DNA from 4 places in the Selenomonas sp. oral taxon 136 genome. Region 2 is predicted to be linked to each of the others. Evidence: riboswitches for the same ligand, from Rfam matches in the RefSeq annotation. Region 2 holds a riboswitch; each other region holds the start of a gene.

Region 1 (7,295 bases), 650 kb from region 2:
TGCTGTGAATTTCATGAAAGCAGGGCTCATCTATACCGACTATATCTCAACCGTCAGCAAGACCTACGCCGAGGAGATCCAGTACGAGTACTACGGCGAGCATCTCGACGGACTCCTGCGCCAGCGGAGGAAGGATCTCTTCGGGATTGTCAACGGCATCAACAACACGATCTACGACCCGAAGACGGACAAGGAGATCTACGTCAACTACGATGTGAAGAGCGCCGCCGAGGGCAAGGTCGACAACAAGGTACGCCTGCAGCGAGAGCTCGGACTTACCGAGTCACGCCGCACGCCGCTCGTGGCGATGATCACGCGACTTGTGCCGAACAAGGGCATCGATCTCATCACGCGCATCATCGACGAGATGCTCGAGCACGAGAATATGCAGTTCGTCCTGCTCGGGACGGGCGAACACGACTATGAGGAGTGGTTTAAGGAGCTTGCGTGGCGGCATCCGACGAAGGCATCGGTCAATATTCGCTTCTCGAATCAGCTGGCACAGCGTATCTATGCTGGCTCGAACATCTTCCTTATGCCGTCAACCTTCGAGCCGTGCGGGCTCGGACAGCTCATCGCCATGCGCTATGGCTCGATCCCTGTCGTGCGTGAGACGGGCGGTCTGAAGGACACCGTCGTCCAGTTCGACCGTTCCGACCCTGACAAGGGCAACGGCTTCCTCTTCTACGAGTACAATGCGCATGAGATGATGTACGCGGTGAAACGCGCGCTTGCCGTCTACGAGAACCTGCGTGAGTGGCGTCAGCTCGTCTATACGGCGATGAAGAGCGACTATAGCTGGACGCGTTCGGCAGGGGAGTACAAGCAGCTCTATGAGCGCCTTCAGAAAAAGAAATAACAGATTTTAGCTTATTTGTAAGAGCTTTTCCACAAAACCGCTGGTGAATTCGTTTGAACGATAATGAACGATTCGCCGGTGGTTTCTGTGTATAAACGATAGGAAAGGAGAGGCACTATGCTGGAATCCTATCAGGTAGAACATAATTCGCAGAACATCTACTTCCGCTCCATCGTCGGCGCGGCAGAGGCGGGGAGCCGGATGCGTCTTGGCCTGCAGCTCCGCACGGATGAGCCGGTGCGGCAGGTACTCCTGCGCCTTTGGCAAGATCAGGCGGGGGAGCAGCTCGTCACGCTCGTGCCGCATGATGCGAATGCCGCACAGCGGTTCTACACTGCGTGGATCGAGCTGCCGGATCATGGATGCCTTCTCTGGTACTACTTCATCATCACGATGGAGAGCGGCACGTATTTCTACGGGAACAACGCGGAGATGCTTGGCGGCGTCGGCGCGCTCTATCGCGAGCAGCCCCCCTCCTATCAGGTGACGATCTACAATCGCGGAGCGCACACGCCGGACTGGTTCAAGAACAGTGTCATGTATCAGATCTTCCCCGACCGCTTTGCGCGTGCGGGGGATACCATCGTGCGCAAGAAGGGCGCTGTCATCCGCACGGACTGGACGGACGACCCGATGTATCTCAAGGATCCCGACACGAAGGAAATCATCGCCTATGACTTCTTCGGCGGGAATCTGCGCGGGGTTATGGAAAAACTCGACTACCTCGAAAAACTTGGCATCTCGTGCATCTACTTCAACCCCGTGTTTGAGTCCGAGAGCAATCATCACTACGATACGGGTGATTATCATCGCATCGATCCCATGCTGGGCGATATCGAGGATTTCCGCCGTCTCGTCGCGGCAGCACGCGAGCGCGGCATCCGCATCATCCTCGACGGCGTATTCAGCCATACGGGGAGCAACAGCATCTACTTCAATCGACGGAAGCAGTATGATTCGATTGGCGCATATCAGTCGAAGGAATCGCCGTACTACTCGTGGTATCGTTTTCGCAATTTCCCGAATGAGTATGACTGCTGGTGGAATTTTGACACCCTGCCGAACGTCAACGAGACGGATCCGTCCTACATGGACTTCATCATCACAGGGGAGGACAGCGTCCTCCATCACTGGATGAACGAGGGGATCGCAGGCTGGCGTCTGGACGTCATCGACGAGCTGCCGCCGACCTTCTCCAAGACCTTCTTTGCCGAGCTCAAGAAGCGCAGCCCCGATGCGGTCATGATCGGTGAGGTCTGGGAGGACGCGTCGAACAAGGTCGCCTACGGCACGCCGCGCGAGTATCTCTCGGGTAACGAGATGGACTCGGCGATGAACTACCCGCTGCGCAGTACAATGCTGGACTTCCTGACGGGGGCGGCAGACGGTGCGCTGACGGTGCGGCGCATGGCGAGCCAGATCGAAAACTACCCGAAGGAAAATCTCTACGCCATGATGAACCTCATCAGCAGTCATGACGTGCAGCGTGCCATCACCATCCTCGGTGATGTCCCATACTACGAGGGCATGCCCGCAATCGAGCAGTCGCGCGTGCGCATGACGCTCGATCAGGCGATGCTCGGTATCCGCCGCCTCATCATGGCGACGCTCTGGCAGATGACCTATCCCGGCGTGCCGAGTGTCTACTACGGCGACGAGATCGGGATGCAGGGGTTCAAGGATCCGTTCAATCGCCGCCCCTACGACTGGGAGCATGGCAATCTCGAGATCCGTGACTGGGTAACACGCTTCATTGCTGTGCGCAACGGGAACGATGCACTGCGCACGGGCGACATCCTGCCTATCTACGGGGCGGGCGACGTCATCGCCTACGCGCGCACGATCCGTTCGGGCTACGACGTGTTCAATGAGGAGAAGGAGCCCGGCATCTTTGTCGTGGCGTTCAACCGCAGCCGGACGGAGACGCTGACCGTCGATCTCGACGTGAGCGACTTTGCCTGCGGTGTGTTTGAGGACGTCTTTAAGCCCTCGCGCACCTACGAGGTCGAGCGCGGACATCTGCGCGTCCGCATCCCACCGCTCTTCGGACTGCTCCTGCGCGAGCGACAGGAGGAGCAGAGATACGAGCGCAAGGCGGGCATCCTCCTGCATCCGACCTCCCTGCCCTCGAAGTACGGTGTGGGCGACTTCGGCAAGGAGGCGTACCGCTTTGTTGACTTCCTTGCAGATGCGGGGCAAAAGGTTTGGCAGATCCTCCCGCTCAGCCCCGTCGGAAGCAGCTACTCCCCCTATCAGTCCATCTCCGCCTTTGCGGGGAACTTTATGCTCATCGACCCCGAGCCACTGGCTGCGCGCGGCTGGCTGAAGGAGAAAGACCTTTTCCTGCCATACGAGGCGAACTCGGGCTTCATCAACTTTGATCGCGTACGCACGTTCAAGAAGGAGATTCTGGAAAAGGCATTCCGCGCCTTCCGCGCACAGGGGGCGGCAGATGCGGATTACCGTGCGTTCTGTGAGAAGGAAGCATACTGGCTTGAGGACTATGCGCTCTTTCACGCGGCGAAGAAGGAGTACGGCGGCGCGGCGTGGACGGAGTGGGATGCAGCGATCAAACGCCGTGACCCTGACGCACTCCGCTCGCTCCGTGAGCGGCAGCGCGATGCGATGGAGCTTGACTACTTCAAGCAGTACGTCTTCCATACACAGTGGAACCGCCTGCACGACTACGCACGCGCGAAGGGAATCGAGATTCTCGGCGATATGCCGATCTTTATCGCGCAGGACAGCGCGGACGTCTGGGCGCATCAGCACCTCTTTGACCTGAACGAGGACGGCACGCCGCACACCGTCGCGGGCGTACCGCCCGACTACTTTGCCGTGAACGGGCAGCTGTGGGGGAACCCGCAGTACAACTGGGACGCCATGGCGGCGGAGAAGTACGCATGGTGGAAACGCCGTTTCCGTAAACTGCGCGAGCAGGTGGACATCATCCGCATCGACCACTTCCGCGGATTCGAGTCCTATTGGTCGGTGGACGGCAAGGCGGAGACCGCGCTTAACGGCACGTGGCTCAAGGGCCCCGGCAAGGCATTCTTCGACGCGATCGAGAGCGACCTCGGCAAACTCAACGTCGTTGCGGAGGATCTCGGCATCATCACGCCCGACGTGGAGCGCCTGCGTGACGACTGCGGCTTCCCCGGGATGCGGATCGTCCAGTTCCTCATCGCAGGCAGCAGCTCGGGGCGCATCGGCTTCACCGCGCCCGAGAACAGCATCGTCTACACAGGGACGCACGACAACAACACCACCGTCGGCTGGTACAGCCGCGACATCGACGAGGTGCTGCGCGAATCGCTCGCCAACCTCGTGGGGACGACTTCCGACCGCCCGCGGACCATCTGTCAGCGTCTCATCAAGGCGGCGTATGCCTCACGTGCCCGCATGGCGATCATCCCCATGCAGGACATCCTCGGGCTCGACGAGCGCGCACGCATGAACACCCCGGGCACCGTCGGGCTCAACTGGCGCTGGTGTCTCAAGAAGGACTACCTCCTCGAGATCGACCCGCAGAAGTTCAAGGCACTCTGCGTGCGCTATCGGCGGTGAGAATAGGGGACTGTTAGAAATGGATTGACAGGATAAAAGAATTTTAGTAGAATTAAACAGAAAATTACATACGTTTTCCGAGCAAAAATATCCTAAGGGCTTATGCCTATGGTATTGCGCCTGAGCAGATACATGGCTGTGTGTCTGTTCACAGGGCCGTCGCAGAAATGCGGCGACCTTCCCGTATTGAAAAGGAGAACGATGAAACAGGATGACTCTGAGTGTGTTCTTGCAGAGACTGTTTTTCGTGCGGTCAGTACGGGGAACAGTCTTTTTTTGTGCAGGAATAGGAGAGGTATTCATGAAGCACAGCAGAAAACATTCAGCGGTATTTGCCGCGGCGGTCGCGGCAGGATTTGTCTTCCTCCCGCATGCGTATGCAGCGGATGCGGACTACACGACGGATACGGTCAATGTCGACGCGGACGGCGTCGACAAGTATCTCGTGACGACGAACACAATCACGGAGCAGGAGATCAAGGAGCGCGGCTACCGCGACCTCTCCGACATCCTCTCGCAGGTACCGGGGATCTATATGGCACCTGCGTCAAAGGACAGCAAGATGGTGCGCGTCCGCGGTGCAAGTTCTGACCAGACAAAGGTCTATATCGACGGCATTCCCGCATTCCCACTCAACGGTATTGTATCGAATGCCGCATCCGATCTCTCGACCATCTCCGCAGACAGCATCGCGAAGGTTGAGATCATCAAAGGACCGGGACCGGTGCAGTACGGCACGGACTATAAGGGCGGCGTCATCCTCGTTACGACGAAGGACGGCAGGGGGCCCGGAAAGTTCCGTGTGAGTGTTGCGGGCGGCTCGAATCACACCTTCGACACGAAGCTCGGCTACAGCGGCAGCGATAAGAACATCAGTTATGCCGTCAATCTGTCAAGGCATTATTCTGCAGGCTATCTGGAGAATCAGACAGATAAGAAACTATATTTTGACGGCAAGATTCGGTTCAAGACGAGCAATAAATCCTCATTGACATTGAACGGCTACTACTCCGATATGGACAGAGAAGTTCCGGAGTCTGTTGATCCAGCGACAGGCCAGTATGTTGCGCCACGTGGACCCAGATGGTCGGTGCAGGCAGGAAATCATATAACCACTAATCATGTAAAGAATAACAATGCGACGGATTGGCACTTTAAGGGGTTCCGTCAATCCAATATTGCCCTGCGGTATGAAAGCAGACCGAATGATATATGGCAGTATGATGTTAAGTATTACCACATGATCGATGAGAACAATCTTTGGGTGCGTAATCTGCTCGCGACGGAGGGCGGTTCTCTTCCGTTCTTTACGCATGGGGCACCGCAGTGGTATCGCAGTGGATGGTTCTCGCGCGGCAACGGCGTCGAGGCGAACGCATCTGTTGCGTATAACAGCAGAAACGTACTGAGTTTTGGTGCGAAGTATATAAAGCTCAGTTGGAATACGGATGAAAACAATACCTCCTACCGCCGTGATGGCAATGATGCACGTAAAAGCTTCTATGTTGAGAATGCATGGAGCCCGAGCAGCAGGACGCGCCTGACACTTGGCGTTCGCTATGAGGGGGTAAGGCAGGATTATATGGACAATAAATCGACGCCGAAGACAAGCTCCTATGCACATGCGACAGACCCCGTCTTTAACATCACACATGATGCAACGAAACGCGATACGGTTCGTTTCTCGGCAGGGCGCTCGCATGTGTTCGTCGGTTCCAAAGATGCGGCAGGCAATATCCGTAATGGTTATCCCGTTCCAAAGCCGGAGCGCAACAGCAGCTATGAACTTGGCTGGAAGCATAAATTTAGTCCAAAATCTGACCTCGATGTTTCCTATTTCCGTACAGAGGTGAGGGATCGCCTTACTTTTGTGACTTTTGGGAATGATCGTGTCTTAGGAAATGTCGATAAGACCCATATCCGTGGACTGGAACTTGCCTACCGGCAGACATTCAGCCCGAAGTTCTCGGGATTTGCCAACTATTCGTGGATTCGTGCCGAGGATGAGAGCAAGGAGAAGACAACGATTGCTTCGGGACTCCCGACGCAGATGTTCAACTTTGGTGTAACCTACCGCGAGGGAAAGCTGCGCTCGACGCTCCTTGGACGTGCGATGCGTGCACGTCTGGATACGCTCGGCAGACCGACTAGTGCCGGATACTTTGCAGCGGATCTTGATCTGCGCTATGAGCCTATCGCGGATATGGGTGTATTCCTGCGCGTCAATAATCTCTTTGACACGGATTACCAGTATAGCTGGGGAAGCCCTGCCGATGGAACGAACTTCCTGCTTGGCATGGATATGACCTTCTGATTGTTCAATGAAAAACAGAGTTGCCATACGGATAGCGTACGGCAACTCTGTTGTGTTGTTTGGGATCGCTGATCGGTCTGTTTATCGTCCGCCCGAATGCGGCAGAACGTCCGCCATTTTCCCGCAGCATGCGATGTCGGTCTCATAGCCGAAGTGGACGAGGTCGGCAGCGAGTGCGGCATCTGTCACGGTGAACCCCGAAAGCCCGTCTGCTCCGTAGTCAAAGAGGCATGGGTGCATCGGCACGGACGGGCCGACGATGACGGTCACAGCGTTCGCTGAGAGCTCCAACAGGCGCGGCATGGTCTTGTTCGCGAACGTCGCCCCCGTCATAAAGACGTAGTCCTGCTGCGGCAGGAGGAACTCTGCCGCCTCGGCGGGGTAGTCGCCCCACTCAGGCTGCATCTCGAGGATGGAGAGGTCGCAGATGGACTCCCATCTCTTTTGAAAGTTCGGGAAGTGTCCGATGACGGCGACCTTCTTCCCGCGAATCTGCTCCGTATAGAGGGTGAACGCCTCGAGCTTCTTGCGCTCCTCCGGTGTCGCAGCAGATGC
Region 2 (7,295 bases):
ATCGATGGTCTGCAGGACGAGCACCTGATTGCGCACGTCAAGTGCTGCCGTCGGCTCGTCCATAAGGATCAGCCTCGTATTTTGAAGCAGTGCGCGTCCGATGGCGACCAGCTGCCGCTGCCCGCCGCTGAGCTCCCTGCACTGGCGGTCGCGAATGTGTGCAATGCCGAGCTCCTCGAGAATCGCATACGTCTGCGCATAGTCCGCCTTGCTCGGCGCGGAGAACATCCCTGTGCGCACCGTCGCGCCGAAGGACACATAGTCACGCACCGTAAACGAACTCTCCGCGCTGATGATCTGCGGCACAAACGCGATCTCCCGCGCGCGCTCACGCGGCGACATCGCATAGATGTTCTGCCCGTTCGTATAGATGCGTCCCTGCGTCAGCTCCTGAAATCCCATCAGGCACGCGAGGAGCGTTGACTTGCCGACACCGTTGCGCCCGAGGAGCGCGAGCACCTCACCGCCCTTGATCGAAAACGAAATATGCTCGAAGATGTACGGCGCGTCCGTGCGATAGCGAAACGAACCGTCGTCGAGCCAAAGCATTGCGCGCTCCATCAGAAATACCTCCGCTGGCGGTAGAGAATCCACGCAAAGAACGGTGTGCCGACGAAGCCGCAGAGAATTCCGAGCGGCACCTCCGCAGAGGTCAGCGTACGCGCGAGGAGATCGGCGAGCATCAGGAAGGACGCGGCGAGTACCGCCGTTACGGGCAGGAGATGCGCGTGATTGCCGCCGACCAGCATTCGCGCCAGATGCGGCAGGATGAGACCGATCCAGCCAATCGTTCCGCTCAGGCACACCGCCGATGCTGTCAGCAGGGTTGCGAGCGCGATCACGGCAAGACGCTCGCGCTGCACATTCACGCCGAGACTCGCCGCCTCCTGATCCGAGAGCGACAGCACATTCATGCGCCAGCGCATTGCGATCAGCCCCGCAAGCGTGAGCAGGATAATCGGCGTCACGTAGGAGAGACTATCCCATGAGACCTTCGCGAGGCTGCCGAGCTGCCAATAGACAATATCTGCGAGCTCCGTATCGGGATCGGCGAGATACTTGAGGAGCCCGATCACCGCCGCCATAAATCCGGAGACGATAATGCCGCAGAGCACGAGCACAATGCGTGAGCGATTCTGCACGAGTTTCGGCAGCATGAGGGTCATCGTCACCGCCGCGATGCCGCCAAGAAATGCCGTGACCGCCGTGCCGCCGAGCGTCAGATGCGCGAGAATCGCAAGACACGCGCCCACGCTCGCGCCCTGCGAGACACCGAGCAGATCGGGCGAGACGAGATCGTTGCGAAAGACACCCTGATACGCTGCGCCCGACACGGCAAGCGAAATACCGACAAGAATCCCGCCGAGCACGCGCGGCAGACGAATCTCCATGATGACGTTATACATGGACGCATCCCATGTAATTGGCAGATTGATGAAATGCGATGCAAGAATTAATATCACCTGATCGAACGGGACGTAGAACCGCCCCACTGAAAGTGACACGATAAAAAACACTGCGGCAAGCACAAGCCCCACCGCCATCATACGAGGATACTGCCCCATAAAGTCCCTTCCCTATTCTTCAAAATCCCCAAAAGACAACAAAAAATCCCCGGAAATCCGGGGATTTGCACACAAAAAGAGCAGCCATCCCGCCGGTTTTCCTTTGCAATGCAGACAAAAGTCTGCGGGCAGGGAAGGACGTTTCCATACCTTCCCCCGTGATCTGCGGGATTCCGCGATCAGGCCGACGCACCATAGCATACGCCACAGGTACGGCGGCTCGAAAAACATAGCGCGTAAGAAAGCACTGATCTATTCGGCACAACCATCGATCTGGCACACCTCATCGTATCAGCGATTTCTCAAATTGTTCGCTTAGTATAACATGAGAATCGCATGAAGACAATGATAAAATTGACAGATGGCAGTGTTTTTGTCACAATGTGTGAATGCCCTTGTCTCATCAGAATGTCATGCGTACCCCCGTGCGCCAAATGCGCCCGTCGGAGGCAAGTGCATTGCTCGATTTGTCAAAAATATTGTCAATGCCGAGATAGGCACTAAAGCGGTCGCTGAACTTCTTGCGAATGACAAAATTCATAAGGCTGAGATTGGCATCACGCGATACAGAAGCCCTGCCGACTTGCTCTGAGTAGCGATAGCCGCTTGTCCAGTCATTCCACAGGATAGCATCAATCCCGTTTTTCGGGTTCTCATAGCTGAGCTGCAGGCTTGCCGTATGGCGGGCCCGCCCCTCCAGCCGCTTCCCTGTCGTGTCATCCCGCGCATCAAGATACGTGTATGTTCCGCGCAGAGAAAATCCCGCACCCAGAGGACGCCTAAGTTCCGCCTCGATGCCCTGCATCGTCGCACTCGATACGTTCTCATAGACGCCGTTTGCCAACATATGGAATGTCGGGAAAGGTACAGGTGTGAGCGTCGTATTGATATTGATCAGGTCATCGACCTTGTTGTGGAAATAGGTCAGTTTGCCAAAGTGCTTCCCTCGCTCTGCCTCAATGCCCAAATCAAAGTTGAGTGCCTTCTCGGGCTGTAGATTCGGATTGCCGTGGATATGTACCACCATCGCGGCATTGGGGGTATGCTGCCAGTCAAAGTAGAGCTCACTTGCAGTCGGAGCACGATATGCTGTCCCGACGTTTGCTTTGATGCGCGTATTCTTGCTGAGCTGATACGTCGTGCCGAGTTTTCCCGTCACCTCTGTACCAAACGTGTCGTTATAATCCCAACGAACAGAGGGAATCAGCAGCCATTTGGGACTGATGCACCACTCATCCTGCAGATAGAGCGCAGCATACTTCATCGTGCTGTCGCCAAGGTGATTGGTGGTGCCTTCTCGAACGAGCGTCCCCGCGCCTTGAATCCGTGTGCTCTCCATATCCTCCACACGATATTCGCCGCCAAAGGTCACCAGATGATTGTCGCCGAGCTGCACACTGCGTTTCCCGTCCAAAATATAGGAATTGAATTTCATCACGTCGAAGCTGGAAAGCGCGCTGGTAAGACGGTTTCGCGTATTCTGATCCTTGTTAAAATACGTATAATACGCCCGCAGGTCATAGCTTCCGCGTTTGTCTTCTCCGGACAGCGTTACCCCCGTAGAAATACGGTCATGATTGTAATCCGTTCCCTGCGTCGCCGAATCCTTCATATAGAGATTCTCACGCAGATAGTCGAGAAACACATCCACTCGTTTATTTTTTGTAAGTTCCATGCGTCCATCGATATTGAAGAAGTATTTATCCCCATACATATTGCTTGCCGCGTTCGTGCCGCGCTCATGGATATCCGTCATCTTAAAGCTCGACGAGAGCGCCCACTTCCCCCTCTTCTTTCGTTCCACGCGGATGCCGCCGTCTTTCTGCCGCGTTGTCCAGTCCGTCAAGACACTCACGCTGTCTTGCTTTGGTGTCTTTCGGATGATGTTGATGACGCCGCCAAGTGCATCCGCACCGTAAAGCGAGCTTGCTGCACCGCGCACGACCTCGATACGATCAACATCGTCCATATTGATGCGCTGCAGTTCATAGTAATTCGCCGTCTGACTCGTATCCTCGGTACGGATCCTTCGCCCATCGATGAGAATTAGTGTCTGGTTCGTACTAAGCCCGCGAATGGCAGACTGATTGCCGACCATCCCGTTCTCACGTATATCGATGCCAACAGCCAAACGGAGTGCCTGAGCAAGATTCTCCGCTCCCATCCGATCGATGTCTTTACGTGTAATGACCTCCGCAGAGGCAGGTGACTCTCTCAGCAGCTGTTCGGTACGCGATGCGGTGACAACGATGGGGTCTGTCTTGACCTGCAGCGAATCTGCATCTGCATCAGCTGCATAGGCCGGCAGGGAGAGCGCACTGAGTACGGCAGTGGTCAGCAAGGCATTTCTCTTTCTCATAAGTGAATGAATCATGTAGAAGCTCTCTTTCTAAAACAATTAATAACAAAACGACAACAGGGCAACGCGTACCGTGCTGGGCGATACAGCGCGTGTCCTAGTCCTCTGCATACATGGCATCTGCGAGCACCTGCAGCGCATCTGCCGCACGTATGCCCGGATTCACAGCAAAGAGGTCATACGGCAGGACGTAGACACGTCCTCTCTTTACGGCAGAAACATCTGCCCATGCAGGGTTTTCCTGCAGATCGTGACGCATCTTCGGCTCCAATGTTTCGGTCGGACCATGGACGATAATGAAGATAACATCGGGATTTTCCCGCGCGACAAACTCCATCGAAAGCGGTGCGTATGCACCGTCTTCCTCTGCCGCATCTGCGATATTGCCGCCGCCGAGCATGTTGATGAGTCCGCCGGTAAAACACCTTCCTGTCCCCATATTAAAGCTGTCCGGTGCGCCAAATACGAGCAGGCTTTTCGGTGGTGTTTTTCCCTTCACTTGCTGCTCTACTGCGGCCATTTTTTCCTGAAGTGAAGCGACTGCCTCCTCTGCCCTCTGCTCACTCCCTGTCAGACTGCCGTAAAATCTAAGCGCCTCATAGAGAGAGGGAACATCATCAAGAGCACGGATGTAAATGGGGACTCCTGCCTCACCGAGCGTCCCTTCAAGATCCGTATGAAAGGGCACATTGGTACCGATGACAAGATCCGGCTGTAGAGAAAGGATCTTCTCCAGATCCGGCTGATGAATGATGCCAACCTCTTCGGCAGAGGCCGTTGCCGCCTGAACCTCCTCTGAAAGTGCCTGAGATGTCGGTTTCCCAACAACAGCATCTGCACCTCCTGCCGCGACGAACAGATCCAGATTGGATGCGTTGAGGCATACAACACGCTTTGGATGGACAGGAATGGACACCTCGCGCCCCGTGCTGTCCGTCACCGTCAGTTCAGTCGGCTGCGACACCTCCTTTTCTTTCGGCCAGAGTGCGAATACGGCCGCAGCAATCATGCAGAGTGCTGCAAGAATGACGATGATTTTACGCATACAAAACCTCTCTCTTCTCCCGTGCTACGCACTGCGGAAAGCATAGCCGTGTGCGTTGCCCCGCAAACTCCATATCCCGCACGAGGCTATCAACGCCATAAAGATTACGCACCAGATCGCAGGTAAAAACGTCCTCCGGCACACCATCCGCCATCACACGGCCATCGGCGAGTGCAACGAGATGACTGCTGTAGCGCATGGCCTGATTGAGATCGTGGAGCACCATGATAACAGTGAGCCCAAGCGTATCGTGTAAACGTTCGACGAGTTCCATCAAAGCAAGCTGATGACAAACATCGAGATACGTTGTCGGCTCATCGAGCAGGAGAATCTCCGGCTGCTGTGCCAATGCCATGGCAAGCCGTACACGCTGCCGCTCACCGCCGGAGAGCGCGGTCAGCGGCCGCGCAGCAAAGGGCAGCAGTCCCGTCTGCCGAAGTGCTGATTCACTGGCTTCGGCATCTGTTTTGGAAAAACCATCCCAGAAGCCACGATGCGGCAAACGCCCCATACGTACGAGCTCCATCACGGTGATGTCGGCCGGCAAATCCGCACTTTGTGGAAGAAAGGCAATGCGTTGTGCAACTTTCCTCATAGGCTGTTCCCATATATCCTGACCTGCCAGTTCGATTCTGCCGCTGCGCAGCGGCAGAATCCGCGCAAGAGCCTTGAGCAGGGTCGATTTTCCTGAACCATTTGGCCCAATGATTGTGACGATCTCCGCACGATGTATGGTGAGGCTTACCCCGCGCACAATATCTGTCTTCCCATAGCCAAGCGTAAGCTCCTTTGCGGAAAGGATGACCTGCTCGCTAGTTCCCTTCTTCTCCCATTGATTCTGTTCCATCTCGCTGCACTCCATCTGCATAGCCTCCTCTCCCATCACTCTTTCATGCCTTTCTTCAAAAGGTAAAGGAAAAACGGCGCGCCAAGAAAGGACATAAATACGCCGACGGGGATCTCGACGGGCGCAAACACCGTCCGCGCTGCCGCATCTGCCCCCGTAATCAGTGCTGCGCCCCACAGAGCTGCCGCCGGCAGCAGATAGTCAAAATCTGCCCCCGTGAGGAGACGTACAATATGCGGCACAACGAGTCCGACGAAGCCGAGCATCCCCGCCGCACTGACAGCAGATGCGGCAAGCAGTGAGGCAAGCACAAGCAGGACAAACCGTGCACGCGGCACGTGCACCCCGAGACTTCTTGCCGTCTCCTCGCCGAGCTGCAGCGCATTTAACCATCGGCTGCCAAGAAAGGTTCCGGCGATACCGATCAGAGTGTATGGCAGTACCATCTCGACATGCGTCCAACTGCGTCCGGCAAAGCCGCCTGCCATCCAGTTCACCGTCCCCTGTACGCGATCAGAGTAAAAGACCATAAGCGCAGTCATCGCTCCGCCAAAAAATGCAGCGATTGCGACACCAGCAAGAACCATGCGCATGGGGCGCACACCGTTTTCCCACGAGAGTGCAAAGACGAGTGCCACAGCAACCATCGCACCGCAGAATGCGGCCAGCGGCACAAAAGAGGTTTGTGCCGGAAGAAGGATCATGATACACATAGCCGCCAATCCTGCCCCGGAAGAGACACCGATGATGCCGGGGTCAGCCAGTGGATTTTTGAGGATCCCCTGCAGGATGCACCCTGCCAACGCGAGATTGATCCCTGTGAGCGCACCTGTCACGATACGGGGCAGACGGATGTGGAAAAGGATGCGGTAGTTCTCCGCTGACCCATTTCCCATAAGAGTCGGTATAATATCATACGGTGCGATGGATACTACGCCAACCGAAGCACTCACGACGAAGGTCAACACCAAGGTGAGTAAACCTATTCCTAGGGCAAATCTCCGCTTCATTGTGCGCGGATGTGTGTCTACAGCCGCACCTTCTTTCACAGGCCCCATCGTTCATCTCCATTCTTTTTTCGAATAAGGTTTTCATTCTCATTCATTCTTCAAAAAAGAAAAGAGGATTTCCTCCTCTTTGTCTATCTGCACCGTCAGCCGCCCCTCCGTGATTCACGGCAAGAATCTCAACGACTCCCCTGTTCGATCCTCCACGCTGTTGTTTATGCGCACATGAGTATTTCTGCACACTCAACCATAGACTGCGTCATGCTGACATACCAAAACTCCCCATCTGCGGTCAGGTGATACAGGTCGTTTTCCTCATACATCAACCCATTTTTCCGCCAGATGCACAGCAATATGCGAAGTTCTTCCAGCCTCGTGTCGAGGCTCGTGAGCCGATGCAAATCAACGAATCCTTTTTCAAGCCCTGCAATGATCTCGTTGGACACACTGCGCAATTTTTTCGGCTTCTGTT
Region 3 (7,295 bases), 670 kb from region 2:
CACAAACGCGTCGCAGCCCGCTGCCGAAAAGAGCGAACCAGACTCGTGCTGATCGGGCAGCGAGACACGCCCATCCGCCTCCATGCGTGCACGCAGGAAACGCCGTCCGTGGCAGGGCTTTGGGAACGCATCGGCGAGCACGGCACGGCGGCGCGGCATGATCACATCCGTCTCGCCCGCAAGCCGCGCAATCGCCGGACGCGCCATCAGCTCGAACGTCGCATAGGCGGCGAACGGGTTGCCTGAGAGCGCGATGCCGAGCATGCTGCCGCGCGTATAGGCAATGGCGGGGGCGCCCGGCTTCATGCAGACGCGCCAGAACAGCCGCTCCGCACCGAGGGCGGGCACAACGCCGTGCATGATGTCCTTCTTGCCCACGGAGACGCCGCCCGACGTGAGAAAGAGATCCACACGATCCGCATAGGAGGCGATCACCTCCGCCGCGCGTTCCACATCATCAGGCACCGAGCCGACCACCGTCACCTCTGCGCCGAGTTCCTTCAGGCGTCCCGCAAGGAGGTAGAGATTGCTGTTGTAGATCTTGCCGGGACGCAGCGGCTCGCCGGGCTGCATCAGTTCGTCGCCCGTACTGGCAACGGCAATGCGTACGCGCCGATGGACACATACCGCAGCATAACCCTCACTCGCGAGTACCGCAATCTGCGCCGCATGGATGCGCTGTCCCCGGCGCACGAGCAGATTTCCCTTTTTGATATCCTCGCCCGCATAGCAGTAGTTCTCGAACGGCTGCGACGTAAAGGGAACAAAAATCGCATCCCCCTCCTCGCGCACATCCTCCTGCCGCACGACACAGTCACAGCCCTCCGGAATCGCGCCGCCCGTCATGATGCGGACACACTCGCCCGCGCCGACTGCGCCGGCGAAAAAATCGCCCGCGCACTCCTCGCCGATCACCGACAGGCGCACAGGGTGCTCTGCCGAGGCGTCCGCCGTGCTCGCCGACGCAAAGGTATAGCCGTCGAGCGGCGAACGGTCAAACGGCGGATTGTCAAACGCTGCGTACACATCCTCCGCCGCCACGCGCCCCACCGCCTCCAGCAAGGGAACGCGCTCCGTCTCCGCGACGGGTACTGCATGTGCGAGCAGTACCTCGATTGCCTGTTCAAGTTCGATATCCTGCATGGAATTCTCCTTACTTTCCGAACGGGCAAATGGGATAGTGGCAAACCTTGCATCCCATGCAGAGCCCGCCAATCCCAAGGCGCGTGATCTCCTGCCGCGTCCACGCGCTGCCCGCCGCGACACGCGGCAGAATAATATCAAAGATCGTCGCGGGCGAGTACATCACGCAGCCCGGCAGCCCCATGATCGGCACCTGCCGCCCATCCTTCTCATAGTAGGCGAGCAGGAACATCGCCCCCGGCAGCACAGGCGCGCCGTACGTCACGATGCGCGCCCCCGTCGCTTTGATCGCCGCCGGCGTGCGGTCATCGGGGTCGACGCTCATGCCGCCCGTGCAGAGCACCATATCCATCCCCGCGTCGAGCAGCTCCTCAATCGCCGCACGCGTGTGCTCCGTCCCATCATCCGAAAGGCGATGCTCATCCACCTTCAGCCCGAAGGCGCGCAGCTTTGTATCGATCACGGGCGTGAACGTATCCTTGATGCGCCCATGGAACACCTCAGAGCCCGTCGTCACCACGCCGACCTTCATCTTCTGATACGGCAGAATCCGCAGCATCGGCTGAGTGCCCGCCGTCTCACGCACCCGCTCCATCACCGCCTTGTCGATGACGAGCGGGATCACGCGCATCCCCGCGAGCTTCGTCCCCGCCTTGACAGGCATGTGCTGCGCAATCGTCGCAATCATGACATCCTCGATGTCGTTGACGGCATTGAGCGCATCCTCGTTCACCTCGAACACACCTGCCGTCGTCGCGGTCAGCTCTATCTTGCCCTCGCTCGGCTCACTCGCCGCCATGTGCTCATTCTGACAGACATCACGCAGGATCGCCGCCGCATCGTTCTCATGCAGCAGATTCGGATCGTCCTCCCAGGCAAAGATATGCTCTTTGCCAATGCGCAGAAGAACGGGAATATCCTCCGCACGGATCACATCGCCCTTGCGGAAGCGTGCGCCCTTTCGTTCCCCGCGCACAATCTCTGTAATGTCGTGGCAGAGCACCATCCCCACCGCATCCTGAACACGAACCTCACGCATACTGCTCTCCCCGCTTGATTCGGCGGCATTCCGCAAGTGCCGTCACTCTCCTATAAAGCACTCCATCCACCGCCGTCACGGCACAAATTAAATTATATCACATAAAACGATTCTCAATTATGAATATCTATTATTGATTATACCACAAAAAATAAATAACCTCTATGAGTTTTCCTAAATTATAGATAGATTCATTTAATGTTAGAGAAACACAATTGATTTTCTCTGCCGATTCCGCTATGATAAAATTATTTCAAGAAGAAAGGAGGATATCGATGCCAGAAACAGGACTGACGCATTTCGATGCAGGCGGTGCCGCCATCATGGTCGACGTCAGCGGCAAGAACAAGACGCATCGCGAGGCCATCGCGAGTGGACGGATCTGCGTGAGCGAAGCGGTCTATGCGGCGATCACGGCAGGCACGGCAAAAAAGGGCGACGTCCTTGGTGTCGCGCGCATCGCAGGCATCATGGCGGCAAAGCGCACCGCGGACATGATCCCGCTCTGCCACCCGCTGCCGCTCGCCAAGTGCAGCATTGACTTCACGCTTGAGGAGGTGCCGCGCCATGCGGTATATGCCGCGGCGACGGTCAAGGTCACAGGCGAAACGGGCGTGGAGATGGAGGCACTGCACGCCGTGAGCACGGCGCTGCTGACCATCTACGACATGTGCAAGGCGATCGACAAGCGCATGGAGATCACAGACATCCGCCTCGAGCGTAAGTCCGGCGGCAAGAGCGGCACATTCGTCCGCTGAGAAGGAGGGTTTTTCCCTCACCCTCTCCGAGCAGAGCACGTCTAAGGAAACATCTATGGCACTCTGCCTGACGCATATCGTCACAGGGTATGTCGGGAAACGGACATACCTCCCATTCGCAAAGGAGAAACATCACATGAACATCAAAAAGACACTTACCGCCCTCTTGGCGGGCACGGCACTGCTCACCGCCGGCTGCGTCGGCGGCGGCAACAGCGCGAACAAGATGGAGACGCCGCAGGAGAGCCCCATCGAGCTGCAGGTCTCTGCGGCGGCGAGCCTCACGGACGCGATGAAGGAACTCGGCGCGATGTACGAGGAGAACAACAAAGAGGTTCATATCGTCTACAACTTCGGCAGCAGCGGCGCCCTACAGCAGGCGATCGAGAACGGCGGAGCCGCCGACGTATTCGTCTCCGCCGCACAGAAGCAGATGAATGCACTCGACGAGAAGAAGCTCCTTGCGGACGGTACGCGCGTCGATCTTCTCGTCAACGACGTGGTTCTCATCACGGCGAAGGACAGCAAGCTGAATCTGCCCGACTTCAAGGCAGTGCTCGACCCGCAGGTTGCACACATCGCCCTCGGTGAGCCGAAGGGCGTCCCCGTCGGACAGTACAGCGAGGAGGTATTTACGAAGCTCGGCATCCTCGACCAGGTCAAGGCGCGTGCCGTCTACGGTTCAGATGTGCGTCAAGTGCTCGCATGGGTCGAGACGGGCGACGCGGACTGCGGCGTGGTCTATGCGACGGATGCCGCCATCTCGGACAAGGTGAAGGTCGCCGCCGTTGCCCCTGCCGACACGCATAAGCCCATCGTCTATCCTGCCGCCGTGCTGAAGGACTCCAAGAACGAGATGGCGGCGAAGGAATTCCTCGCCTTCCTCCAGACAGACAAGGCTGCCAAGGTCTTTGAGAAATACGGATTCACCGTGAAAGAATGATGGACGAAACACTTTCCCCGCTGCTCATCTCCCTTGAGGTCGCAGGGCTTGCCACGGTCATCACCTTCTTCGTCGGTATTGGGCTCGCCTACGGTGTGCTGCGTATCCGCAGCCATATTGCGGCGACCATTGCCGATGCTGTGATTACTCTGCCGCTCGTCCTGCCGCCGACCGTCGTTGGGTTCTTCCTCCTGCTCTTTCTCGGAAAGCGCAGTGCCATTGGAAGCGCCCTCCTCTCCATCGACCTGCCGCTCGTCTTTACGTGGCGTGCGGCGGTCATCGCGGCGGTCATCGTGAGTCTTCCGCTCATGTACCGCACGGCACGCGGTGCCTTCGAGTCACTCGACAGCAGCATGATTCATGCGGCGCAGACGCTCGGTGTCAGCAACGGACGCATCTTTTGGCGCATCATCCTGCCGAATGCACGGCACGGCATCCTCGCAGGGCTCGTTCTCTCGTTTGCCCGTGCCCTCGGCGAGTTCGGTGCGACCATCATGTTCGCGGGCAATATCCCGGGACGCACGCAGACCATGTCCACCGCCATCTATGCGGCAGTGCAGGCAAACGACTACGACCTCGCCTTTCGCTGGGCAGTCATCATCTCCCTGTTCTCGCTCTTCTTTATCGGTGCGATGAATCTCTACCTCAAACGGGAGGTGCGTGAATGAACCTCGTCGTCAACATCGAAAAACGCCTGCGTGACTTCATGCTCTGCGCGAACTTCACGCTCACGAATACGACGCTCGCCCTGCTCGGCGCGTCGGGCAGCGGCAAGAGCATGACGCTGAAGTGCATCGCGGGGCTTGAGACGCCGGATCGCGGACAGATCATCCTCAACGGCCGCACGCTCTATGACAGCAGTGCAGGAGTCAACCTCCCGCCGCAGGAGCGCAGTGTCGGCTACCTCTTTCAGAACTACGCGCTCTTTCCGAATATGACCGTCCGCGAGAACATCATCTTTGCACTGGACGGATCACAGGAGGAAAAGGAACGCATCCTCGCCGAGAACGTGGCGCGCTTCTCCCTCGACGGACTCGAAAACGCCTACCCAGCAGGGCTCTCAGGCGGACAGCAGCAGCGCGCTGCCTTTGCGCGCATCCTCGCGCGCGGCGCAGATGTCCTGCTCCTCGACGAGCCGCTCTCCGCACTCGACACCCATCTCAAGTGGCAGATCGAAACCGCACTGCGCGAGATCCTCATGGGTCAGAACATCGCGGCGATCCTCGTCACACATGACCGCGACGAGGCATTTCGCATCGCGCAGGAGATCGCGACCGTCGACCGCGGACAGCTCACACCCCCGATGGATCGGCACGAGCTCTTCCGCAGTCCCGGTACGTGTGCAGGTGCACGCCTCACAGGATGCAAGAACATCTCTGCCGCCCGCCGCCTCGACGCGGCACACATCGAGGCGACCGACTGGGGCATCACGCTCGCGGTCACAGACGATGTGACGGATGCGCACCATATCGCCATCCGCGCACACTATTTCGTTCCCGTGCAGGAAGACGGCGAGAACGTCTTCACCGCACAGATCGCAGAGATCATCGAGAGCACCTTCAGCATGATCGTCATGCTTCGCTTCGCCGATGGTGCTCATCGCGTGCGCTGGGAGGTGGACAAGCCCGCATGGGATGCACTTCGTGTGAGCGAAAACGCAGCCCTGCGCATCTGCCTTCCGCCTGAAGCACTGATGCTGCTGCGGGATTAGGGGAGACAGACAAACGCATACAAAAACGCCCTTATGGTGCATCGCGCCATAAGGGCGTTTTTCTGTACTACGCAGAGCGCGTCAGCCGCCCCTCTGCCATCATATAGCAAATATCCGCATATGATGCTGCCTCGCGCTCATGTGTGACGAGGAGGACTGCCGTGCCTGCATCGGCAGTCTCGCGCACGAGATCAAGCACGCGCCGTGTATTCTCCGCATCGAGGTCGCCCGTCGGCTCATCAAGGAGCAAAATCTGCGGCACGCCGGCAAGGGCCCGCGCGATCATCATGCGGCGCAGCTCCCCGCCCGAAAGCTCCGACGGACAGACATGCGCGAGCGGTGCGATGCCAAGCCGCTCCATCAGAGCATCCGCATGTGCAGACACGTCCTGTTCCCTGCCATAGAGAAGCGCCGAGAGGAGGACATTCTCCCGCACCGTCAGCGCGCGAAGCGACATCGGCTGCTGCGGCACAATGCCGAGCGTACTGCTGCGCAGCTCCGCACGCGCATCCTCGGGCAGTGCGTAGAGATCCGTCTCCCCTATGAGCACCTTCCCCGTCACGGGCGGCAGGAGCCCGCCCAAGATATGCAGCAGCGTACTCTTGCCGCTGCCCGAATGCCCCATGACCGCCGTCACCGTACCGGAGGAGAGGCACAGATCCGTCTCCGCCACAGCGACAATGTACCCTTCCCGCGCACTGTCGCGCAGGAAATCCTGACTGATTTTCTCCGCCCGCAGTTCCATCATCCATCCTCCCTCAGCAGTGTGCTGATCGGCGCCGTACATACGCGCCCCACCGTCCACGCCGCCGCCAGCATCCCAGACAGTGTCACTGCGAGGAGCGTATTCACCGCCAGCAGCAGAATCGTCCCGCCGTCGGGGAGAATATAGGGGCGCATCAGCCCCGCCTTCATCAGGCCGGCAAAGGGCAGAATAATCAGTGCGCCGAGTGCAACTCCTGCCGCAGCACCCGTCGCCGAGGCGAGTGCCGCCTCCGTCAGCATCATGCGCGTCAAAAAGCCGCGCGCCGCCCCCGCGATGCGCAGCATCAGATACTCGCGCCGCCGCTCGCGCGCCGACAGGTGAAAGGCGATGCCGAGAACGACGACGGCGATCACCCAGACCACTATGACGAGCCCGCCGATCATCTCCAAGATACCGCCCAGTCCCTGCTCCACTGCGTGCACCATTCCGTGTGCAGGGCGCGCCGTAAGCGCGGGATATGCCGCATTGACCGCCTCTGCGACGCCCTCGGGCGAGAACCCGTCCGCCGTCCGTATCATCACGGCAGAGATCGCATCCTCCGTCGGAACCCCCTGAAACACATCAAAGCCCCTTTTCGATGCATTCGCCATCATTGCACGGATCGTCTCCATATTCGTGTAAACCGCCGTATCCATCCCCGTTCCCGTCGGCGTGAGCCGTCCCACAACGCGGCAGGGCAGATCGTAGAACGTCAGCATCCCATCCGCAGGCACGGAAATGCCGCTGCCGACGAGAATATCGCCATAGCCGACCGTACCGCCATAGCTCTCGCGGATCCACGGCTGAATGGTCTGATCCGAGGCGGGATCAAAGCCGATCAGCTGCACCGCTGCGGAGCAGCAGCCCGCATGTGCCGAGGCAAGGAAGAACTGCGGCGTCGCATGCGCCACTCCCGCCATGCTGCGCAGATCGGAGAGATAGTGCTCCTCCATGTA
Region 4 (7,295 bases), 970 kb from region 2:
CGCGCCGCGTCGCACGCAGCCGCTCGGCAATCGCGAATAGCGTCCGCCTCCTGCGCCTCGCGAAAGAGGTGCAGGCATTCATCGCGAACGGCGTTCTCACCATGGGGCAGGCACGTCCGCTCCTCGCGCTCGAGACCGCCGCGCTGCAGCGTGAGGCGGCAGAGTACATCCAGGAGCACGAGCTCTCGGCACGCGGCGTCGAGGCGCTCGTCAAACGCCTGGCGAAGGATCCGAACGCACTGAAAAAATCAGCGCCGCCAAAGCCAGAGAAAAAGCCAGACCTCTTCGTCCGTGAGGCAGAGGAGCGCCTGACGCGCAGCCTCGGCACGAAGGTACGCATCCAGACGGGACGCGAGGAGGGGAAGGGGCGGCTCGAAATCAGCTACTTCTCCGCCGAGGATCTGGAGCGACTGCTGTCGCTCCTGACCGTATCGGCAGACGGCGTGGCAAAAGAGGACAAGCGTGCGGCACTGCGCGCATTCTCCACGCAGAAATTCACCGTATAGGATGTGCGGCGTGCCGTCTGCCGCCCTCTGGGGCACATCCGCCTCCGCCCCATGGGGGACGGAGGAAAGAAGGGAAGAGAGAACTTGTTTTTTAGTAATCTAGTGAAGTCGATCGAAGCATATGATGCAGCCCTCCTGCTCACCGCGCTGCTCCTGATCTTCGTCCTGCTCATCCTCGTCATCTACGTCATGGTACGGCTCTCGACGATGAGCAGCCGCTACCGCGCGATGATGCGCGGCTCGAGCAAGGACGATCTCGAGGGGATGCTGATCCAGCACGTGCGCACGGTGGAGGAGGTCGCGGCAACGAACGCACGCATCCTCGAGGAGAACGAACTAATCCGACAGTTCATCCGCCAGTCGCTCGTGCGCGTCGCCTCCGTGCGGTTCCGCGCCTTTGAGGACATGGGGGGCGACCTCAGCTATGCCGTCGCCCTGCTCGATGCGAACAACGACGGCGTGATCTTCTCCAGCATCTTTGCCCGCGAGGACTCGCGCAGCTACATCAAACCGATCAAAAACGGATCGTCGGACTACCCGCTGAGCGACGAGGAAAAGGACGTACTGAAGGAAGCCATGGCAAAACCGCTGCCCATCCAGTACTGAGAAGATATCAACGGACAAAAACCTGCTGTGTCACAGCAGGTTTTCATATTCTTTGGATAGGATAGGGAAATAGGGAAATAGGGATCGGACAGGAACATCTCGATGGGAAGAGGGGGACGCGTTGAGCGAAGAACAATCACGCTATAAACTGCAGCTGGTGGATCGGGAAACGGACACGACGCACACCGTGCGCCTCTCGCTGCGCGCCCTGCGCCTGCTCGCCATGGGCGTGGGCGCGGGGGCGGCACTCGTCGCTGTCGGCTCGATTTTCTCCATCTACACCCTCACGCATGCCTACCTCCACGAGGAGGAGACGGCACAGCTGCGCGAGGCGAACCGCATCCAGCAGGAGCAGATCCGCCAGATCGCGAAAAAGGCCTCCGCGCTTGGGCAGGAGGTCGATGCCATCCAGCGTACGGAGGACGGGCTGCGCGCACTCGTCGGCGCACCGCCCGCGGAGACGGACAGCGCGGTACAGGAAGGAGATGCCGCACCGGCACCGACAGGCGGCGCACCGCACACACTCACCACCGATGAGGTCGGCGAGGCACTTACGATGCTTGAGGAACGCACCGCAGTGCGCCGCACCTCCATCGGACAGCTCGCCGCCATGATGCAGAAGGATGTGCCGGGGGCATCCTCCTTCCTGGGTGACGATACACCCGTCACCACCCCGACAGGCTGGCCGACGGACGGCTTCATCAGCTCAGGGTATGGACTGCGCTGGAACGGCGCGGAGTTCCATCAGGGCATCGACATCGCCGCCGAGATGGGAACACCCATCGTCGCGACGGCGGACGGCGTCGTGACCATCGCGGGCTGGAACGCGGGCGGCTACGGCAACATGGTCGACATCGATCACGGGAGCGGCGTTTCGACACGCTACGGACACGCCTCGGCGGTCGTGGTGACGGTGGGACAGCGCGTGCGGCGCGGACAGATCATCGCCTATGTCGGCTCGACGGGGCACTCCACAGGACCGCATCTGCACTACGAGGTGCGCCTCAGCGGACAGCCCGTTAACCCGACCTCGTATTTGTAAGCAAAGGAGACACTATGAAATCCATCACCTGCCTGCTCGCCGCAGGAATCCTCCTCCTCCCCGTCAGCGGGACGGCCGCCGAGAAGGAGACGGAGATCCATGTCGTCATGGCGGCAGAGGAGTCTCATGGAGACGCTGCCGCGTCAGAACAGCGCACCACATCTGCCGCAAAAGATGCGCAGGAGACAGTGGATACGGAAAAGACGACAGACAGGGCGCAGACCACGGCGGAGCCCGCGGCAAAGGACCGTGCGGCATCGGAACAGCGCACGCAGGAAGATGCCTTCGATGCGGAGATGGATGAGCTCGGCACAGAGAACGCTCCAGCAGAGCAGACACCGCAGACCAATGCCACCTCGGCGAGAGATGCGGAGGCAAAGACGAAGACGAAGACGAAGACGGCAGAAGAAACGGCTGATGGGGAAGGGACGGCCGAAGCCGTTCTTGTCAAAGAACCTGTGAAGGAAAAGGCGCCAGCCGCCGCAGCGACGGACGGTGCAGGGCATTCCGCCGTGTCTGCAGAGCCTGCAAAGAAGGCAGATGCAGCGGATAAAAAAGCTGAGAAAAAGCATGCCGCTGCCGCTGCTGATGCGGCAAAGCGCGAGGCATACGGCAAAGAGACGGCGATCGAGCCCATCACGCTGAAGGACGGCGACTGGGTCTTCATCGAGGGCGACGAGCGGCGCGGCTGGTTCTTTGACCGCAGCCGCATGAAGCGCAACGCCGACGGCTCCGTCTCCTACTGGCAGCTCATCCTCTACAACAACCTCGGTCGGGCACAGTTCGCCGAGGCGATGAAGAATGCGGACTACGAGCACCTCGGCTACACCATGCAGCGGCGCGTGCTCAGCCCGAAAAAGGACGCCATCAGCACCTACGAGATCCTCGCCTACGACGGGAATAGCGCACTCATCACGGAGAGCAGCCGCGAGGGGCACCGTGCCGTGATCCGCGCAAACACCATGACGGAGAAAGAGCGCGACGCCGTACGGCAGGAACTGCGCCGAAAGAAATAACAGCGAGGGACGCATCTCCCCATGTGCATCATCACCGATGCCGGGAGGGATGCGCCCCTTTTTTGATCGAATTAAGGAATCGCTGATAAAACAGTCTCTCGGTACTTCCCTAAGATGGCTGTGCCGAATTTATCAGTGCTTCCTTAACTGCAGATACAGCATCCATACACCGCGAATGGATCACTCTATAACTATAATAAACAAGTATAACTCAAACATGTGATGAGAATAATTTTCGCATATTGACAGGCTGTTTTCACTCTGTTAAACTGTTATTAATTACATAGGTATAGAGGTACATTGTACCTCTCGGTTTCCGAGCAAAAGCATCTAAGGGCGATGCCTATGATGCTGCGCCTGCGCCGCAGGGAGTGATCCCTGCAGTGCACAGGGTTTCGGCAGAAATGCCGGAGCCTCCCTTCCGAACGCGGTTTCCTGCAGAAAACCCGCTCCCTTGAAAAGGAAACGACAACATTGCCGCGCAAGGGCGAGGAGAGGATATTTTGATGCAAAATATCCCTTGGATTCGTCTGCTACGAGGGACTGTTTGTCGTGCCCTCGGGTGCGTCGGACGGTTCCTCCTTTATTATTTTGTACGGAGGGGCCCTGGCTTTCGCGGGATTGGCTTTATATATCTGATGTGTGGGAAGTATTGACGCAAGTTTCTGTTGTCAATCGCCCTGTCGTTCTGCTCGCAAAGGTGTCTGTGTGCCGATCGCGGCGGGATGGATGCGGGTGTTTGGCATGACGGCAGTCTTCCATGGAGACAGGAGGCATAATGTGAACAAAAGGGAGAGCTTGTGGGAGGCATATCTCGCAAAAGGTTTCAGCCGGCGGAATTTTCTCAAGGGCTGCGTGACCCTCACGTCGCTCATGGGGCTGAGCACGGATAACCTTTCAAAGGTCGTCGAGGCCGCCGAGGCGAAGCCGCTGCCGGTTGTGATCTGGCTGCACGGGCATGAGTGCACGGGCTGCGATGAGTCGTTCATCCGCTCGGGCGCACCGCTCGCATCGGATCTCGTGCTGAACGAGATTGCGCTCGAATACAGCCATCTCCTCTGCGCCGGCGAGGGTGAGGCGTTCGAGGCACATCTCGAGGAAACGATCAAGAAGTATCATGGCGAGTACATCCTTGCCGTCGAGGGCGCGGTTCCCATCGGGGAGCACGCCTGCACCTGCATGTCGGGCGGTCACTCCTTCGAGCATACGCTGAAGCACGTCACGGAGGGAGCAAAGGCGGTCATCGCCTACGGCACGTGCGCGACGGCGGGCGGCATCCAGGCCGCTGCGCCGAACCCGACGGAGTCCAGGGGGATCCGCTCCCTCATCGGCGCGAAGCCCTATATTGCTGTGCCCGGCTGTCCGCCGATTCCCGAGGTCATGACGGGCGTCATCATGCACGTCGCGCTCTTCGGCACACTGCCGCCGCTTGACGGCGAGGGACGTCCGCGTCAGTTCTACGGCAACCGCATTCACGACACCTGCTACCGCCGTCCGTTCTTCGATGCGGGCATGTTTGCCGAGCGCTTTGACGACGCGGGTGCAAAGGGGGGCTGGTGCCTCTACAAGCTCGGCTGCCGCGGCCCCGAGACGTACAACTCCTGCGGCAATCTGCGCTGGTATCAGGGGCTCTCGTACCCCATCCAGTCGGGCGCACCCTGCATTGGCTGCAGCAACGCGAACTTCTGGGATCAGGCGCCGTTCTCGAAGCGTCTGCCGGAGTACAACGGCATCGATGTCGACATGGTCGGCGCAGGCCTTGCCGTCGCAACGGCAGTCGGTGTTGCGGCGCACGCCGGAGCGAGCCTTGTACAGAAGAAATGCCATGAGAAGCAGCTCGAAAAAGAGGGAAAGCAGGTGCATGAATGAAACACGTCGTTGTAGACCCAATCACCCGTATTGAGGGACATCTGCGCGTTGAGCTGCAGGTGGACGAGGCATCGGGCAAGGTCACCGATGCCATCTCCTCCGGCACGGCATGGCGCGGCCTTGAGCTCGTCATGAACGACCGCGATCCGCGCGATGCATGGGCATACATTCAGCGCATCTGCGGCGTCTGCACATCTTCTCATGCGCTCGGCTGTCTGCGTGCCGTCGAGGACGCATTCGGCATCACGATCCCAAAGAACGCGCACTACATCCGCAACATCATTGCGGCGTGCCTCGGGCATCAGGATCACATCATCCATTTCTACCACCTCCACGCGCTTGACTGGGTCAGCCCGCTCGAGGCACTGAAGGCGGATCCGGCGGCGACGGCGGCACTCCAGAACACGGTGCTCCAGACCTATCGCCTCCCCTTCCGTGGACCGGCGGCATTTGACACGGACGCCTACCCGCACGACTTCCCGATCGCATCGCTGGACTACTACGCCGCGATCAAGGCAAAGGTGCAGAAGATCGTCGACAGCGGTCAGCTCGGCATCTTCTCCGCGCAGTGGTGGGATCATCCGGACTATCAGCTCCTCCCGCCCGAGGTGCATCTCATGGCGATCTCGCACTACCTCGAGATGCTAGACAAGCAGAAGGATCTCGTCGTTCCGCACGTCGTCTTCGGCGGAAAGAACCCGCATCCGCACTATGTGCTCGGCGGCATGCCCTGCTCCATCTCAATGGAGGACGGCAACGCGCCGATCAATGCGGCGCGTCTCGCGATCGTCGACCATTCGATCAATCAGGCACGCCATATGATGAACGACTACTATCTCCCCGACGTGCTCGCCATCGGACATCTCTACGTCCAGAAGGGCTACACCTCGGGCGGCGGCCTCGCGAAAAAGCGCGTGCTCGCCTTCGGTATGTTCTCCGAGGAGCCGTTCTCAGGTGCGACGAACGGCGACTTCTTCAAGAACCTCCTCGTGCGCTGCAACGGCGTCGTCGAGGACTTCGCTTCGGGCGTAATGAATGCGAAGGTCTATGACTTTACGGAGAAGGATCTGACGGATGCCGACGGCGTCGCAGAGAGCGTCGAGCACGGCTGGTACGAGTACAAGGGCGGCGACGATCAGGCGCTCCATCCGTGGGAGGGCGAGACGACCCCGCACTACACGGAGCCGAAGGAAGGCACGAAGACCGAGTGGAAGGCGCTCAACGAGCAGGGCAAGTACTCCTGGCTCAAGACGCCGAAATGGCGCGGCAAACTCTGCGAGGTCGGCCCCCTGGCACGCTACATCGTCCTCTACACGAAGGCAAAGCAGGGCCTCCTCGGTGACCTGACGTGGGCAGAGCAGATGATCGTCGATCAGATCGATGCCGTGACGAAGGTGCTGAACGTCCCGGTCGAGGCATGGCTGCCCTCCACGGTCGGACGCACGGCGGCGCGTGCGCTCGATGCACAGCTGCAGGCGGAGATCAGCAAGTATTTCTTCGACAAGCTCGTCGCAAACATCAAGAGCGGCGATACGCGCGTAGTGAACAACGACAAGTGGGATCCATCGACCTGGCCGAAGGAGGCAAAAGGCGTCGGCCTTTACGAGGCACCGCGCGGCGCGCTCAGCCACTGGGCGGTCATCAAGGACGGCAGGATCGCGAACTATCAGGCGGTCGTCCCGACGACGTGGAATGCCTGCCCACGCGACGATGCCGAGGGACACGGTGCCTACGAAATGTCGATGATGGATACGCCCGTCAAGGTCGCAGACAAGCCGCTTGAGATCGTCAAGGCGGTCCGCTCGTTCGACCCGTGCATGGCGTGTTCGACCCACCTCTTCAACGCGAAGGGGGAGAAGATCCGCGTTGTGACGACCGATCCATACGCGGGCGTCAGCGTCGATAAATAAGGGGGCGAACCGCATGAAACAAGAAGTACGCAAGGAGTACTATCTCTTTAGTCCCTTTCTGCGCATCTTCCACTGGCTGATGGTCATTGCGATCATCGTGCTCTTCATCACGGGCTTCCTCATCACGAAGCCGCCTGCGATGCTCTATGCGGAGCCGAATGCGTCGCCGCTCCTGATGAATGTGACGCGCAACGTCCACTTCATCGCGGCGTTTGCATTCTGCGCGGGCTTCATCGGCCGCGTCTACGGCTTTATCATCAATCGCGGCGACCGCCTTTTCCCGCATTTCTGGGAGAAGCAGTACTACACGGACACGATGGAAGTGGCGCAGCACTATATGCTGATC

The links. A riboswitch is a leader RNA that binds a small molecule or an ion and turns the genes downstream of it on or off. The one in region 2 is predicted to bind molybdenum cofactor.
Region 1: linked by a shared signal. The riboswitch ahead of AXE86_RS09280 (TonB-dependent receptor) and the one ahead of AXE86_RS00700 (FecCD family ABC transporter permease) in region 2 are both predicted to bind molybdenum cofactor.
Region 3: linked by a shared signal. The riboswitch ahead of modA (molybdate ABC transporter substrate-binding protein) and the one ahead of AXE86_RS00700 (FecCD family ABC transporter permease) in region 2 are both predicted to bind molybdenum cofactor.
Region 4: linked by a shared signal. The riboswitch ahead of AXE86_RS05370 (hydrogenase small subunit) and the one ahead of AXE86_RS00700 (FecCD family ABC transporter permease) in region 2 are both predicted to bind molybdenum cofactor.

What each region holds. Positions count from the first base shown of each region.
Region 1 covers NZ_CP014239.1:1,938,411-1,945,705, forward strand. Annotated here, with positions in the region: gene glgA (glycogen synthase GlgA) at 1-859, shown strand, start outside; gene malQ (4-alpha-glucanotransferase) at 977-4,426, shown strand; molybdenum cofactor riboswitch at 4,490-4,639, shown strand; gene AXE86_RS09280 (TonB-dependent receptor) at 4,728-6,740, shown strand; gene AXE86_RS09285 (Rossmann-like domain-containing protein) at 6,822-7,295, opposite strand, start outside.
Region 2 covers NZ_CP014239.1:145,673-152,967, forward strand. Annotated here, with positions in the region: gene AXE86_RS00695 (ABC transporter ATP-binding protein) at 1-561, opposite strand, end outside; gene AXE86_RS00700 (FecCD family ABC transporter permease) at 561-1,565, opposite strand; molybdenum cofactor riboswitch at 1,648-1,803, opposite strand; gene AXE86_RS00705 (TonB-dependent receptor plug domain-containing protein) at 1,969-3,939, opposite strand; gene AXE86_RS00710 (ABC transporter substrate-binding protein) at 4,022-4,969, opposite strand; gene AXE86_RS00715 (ABC transporter ATP-binding protein) at 4,962-5,831, opposite strand; gene AXE86_RS00720 (FecCD family ABC transporter permease) at 5,852-6,874, opposite strand; gene hutW (heme anaerobic degradation radical SAM methyltransferase ChuW/HutW) at 7,039-7,295, opposite strand, start outside.
Region 3 covers NZ_CP014239.1:820,446-827,740, forward strand. Annotated here, with positions in the region: gene AXE86_RS03775 (molybdopterin molybdotransferase MoeA) at 1-1,143, opposite strand, end outside; gene AXE86_RS03780 (molybdopterin-binding protein) at 1,154-2,182, opposite strand; gene moaC (cyclic pyranopterin monophosphate synthase MoaC) at 2,422-2,940, shown strand; molybdenum cofactor riboswitch at 2,953-3,083, shown strand; gene modA (molybdate ABC transporter substrate-binding protein) at 3,077-3,883, shown strand; gene modB (molybdate ABC transporter permease subunit) at 3,880-4,551, shown strand; gene AXE86_RS03800 (sulfate/molybdate ABC transporter ATP-binding protein) at 4,548-5,594, shown strand; gene AXE86_RS03805 (ABC transporter ATP-binding protein) at 5,662-6,342, opposite strand; gene AXE86_RS03810 (FtsX-like permease family protein) at 6,339-7,295, opposite strand, start outside.
Region 4 covers NZ_CP014239.1:1,111,146-1,118,440, reverse strand. Annotated here, with positions in the region: gene AXE86_RS05390 (ParB/RepB/Spo0J family partition protein) at 1-506, shown strand, start outside; gene AXE86_RS05385 (DUF4446 family protein) at 591-1,112, shown strand; gene AXE86_RS05380 (M23 family metallopeptidase) at 1,234-2,154, shown strand; gene AXE86_RS05375 (hypothetical protein) at 2,169-3,170, shown strand; molybdenum cofactor riboswitch at 3,483-3,637, shown strand; gene AXE86_RS05370 (hydrogenase small subunit) at 3,951-5,039, shown strand; gene AXE86_RS05365 (nickel-dependent hydrogenase large subunit) at 5,036-6,949, shown strand; gene cybH (Ni/Fe-hydrogenase, b-type cytochrome subunit) at 6,963-7,295, shown strand, end outside.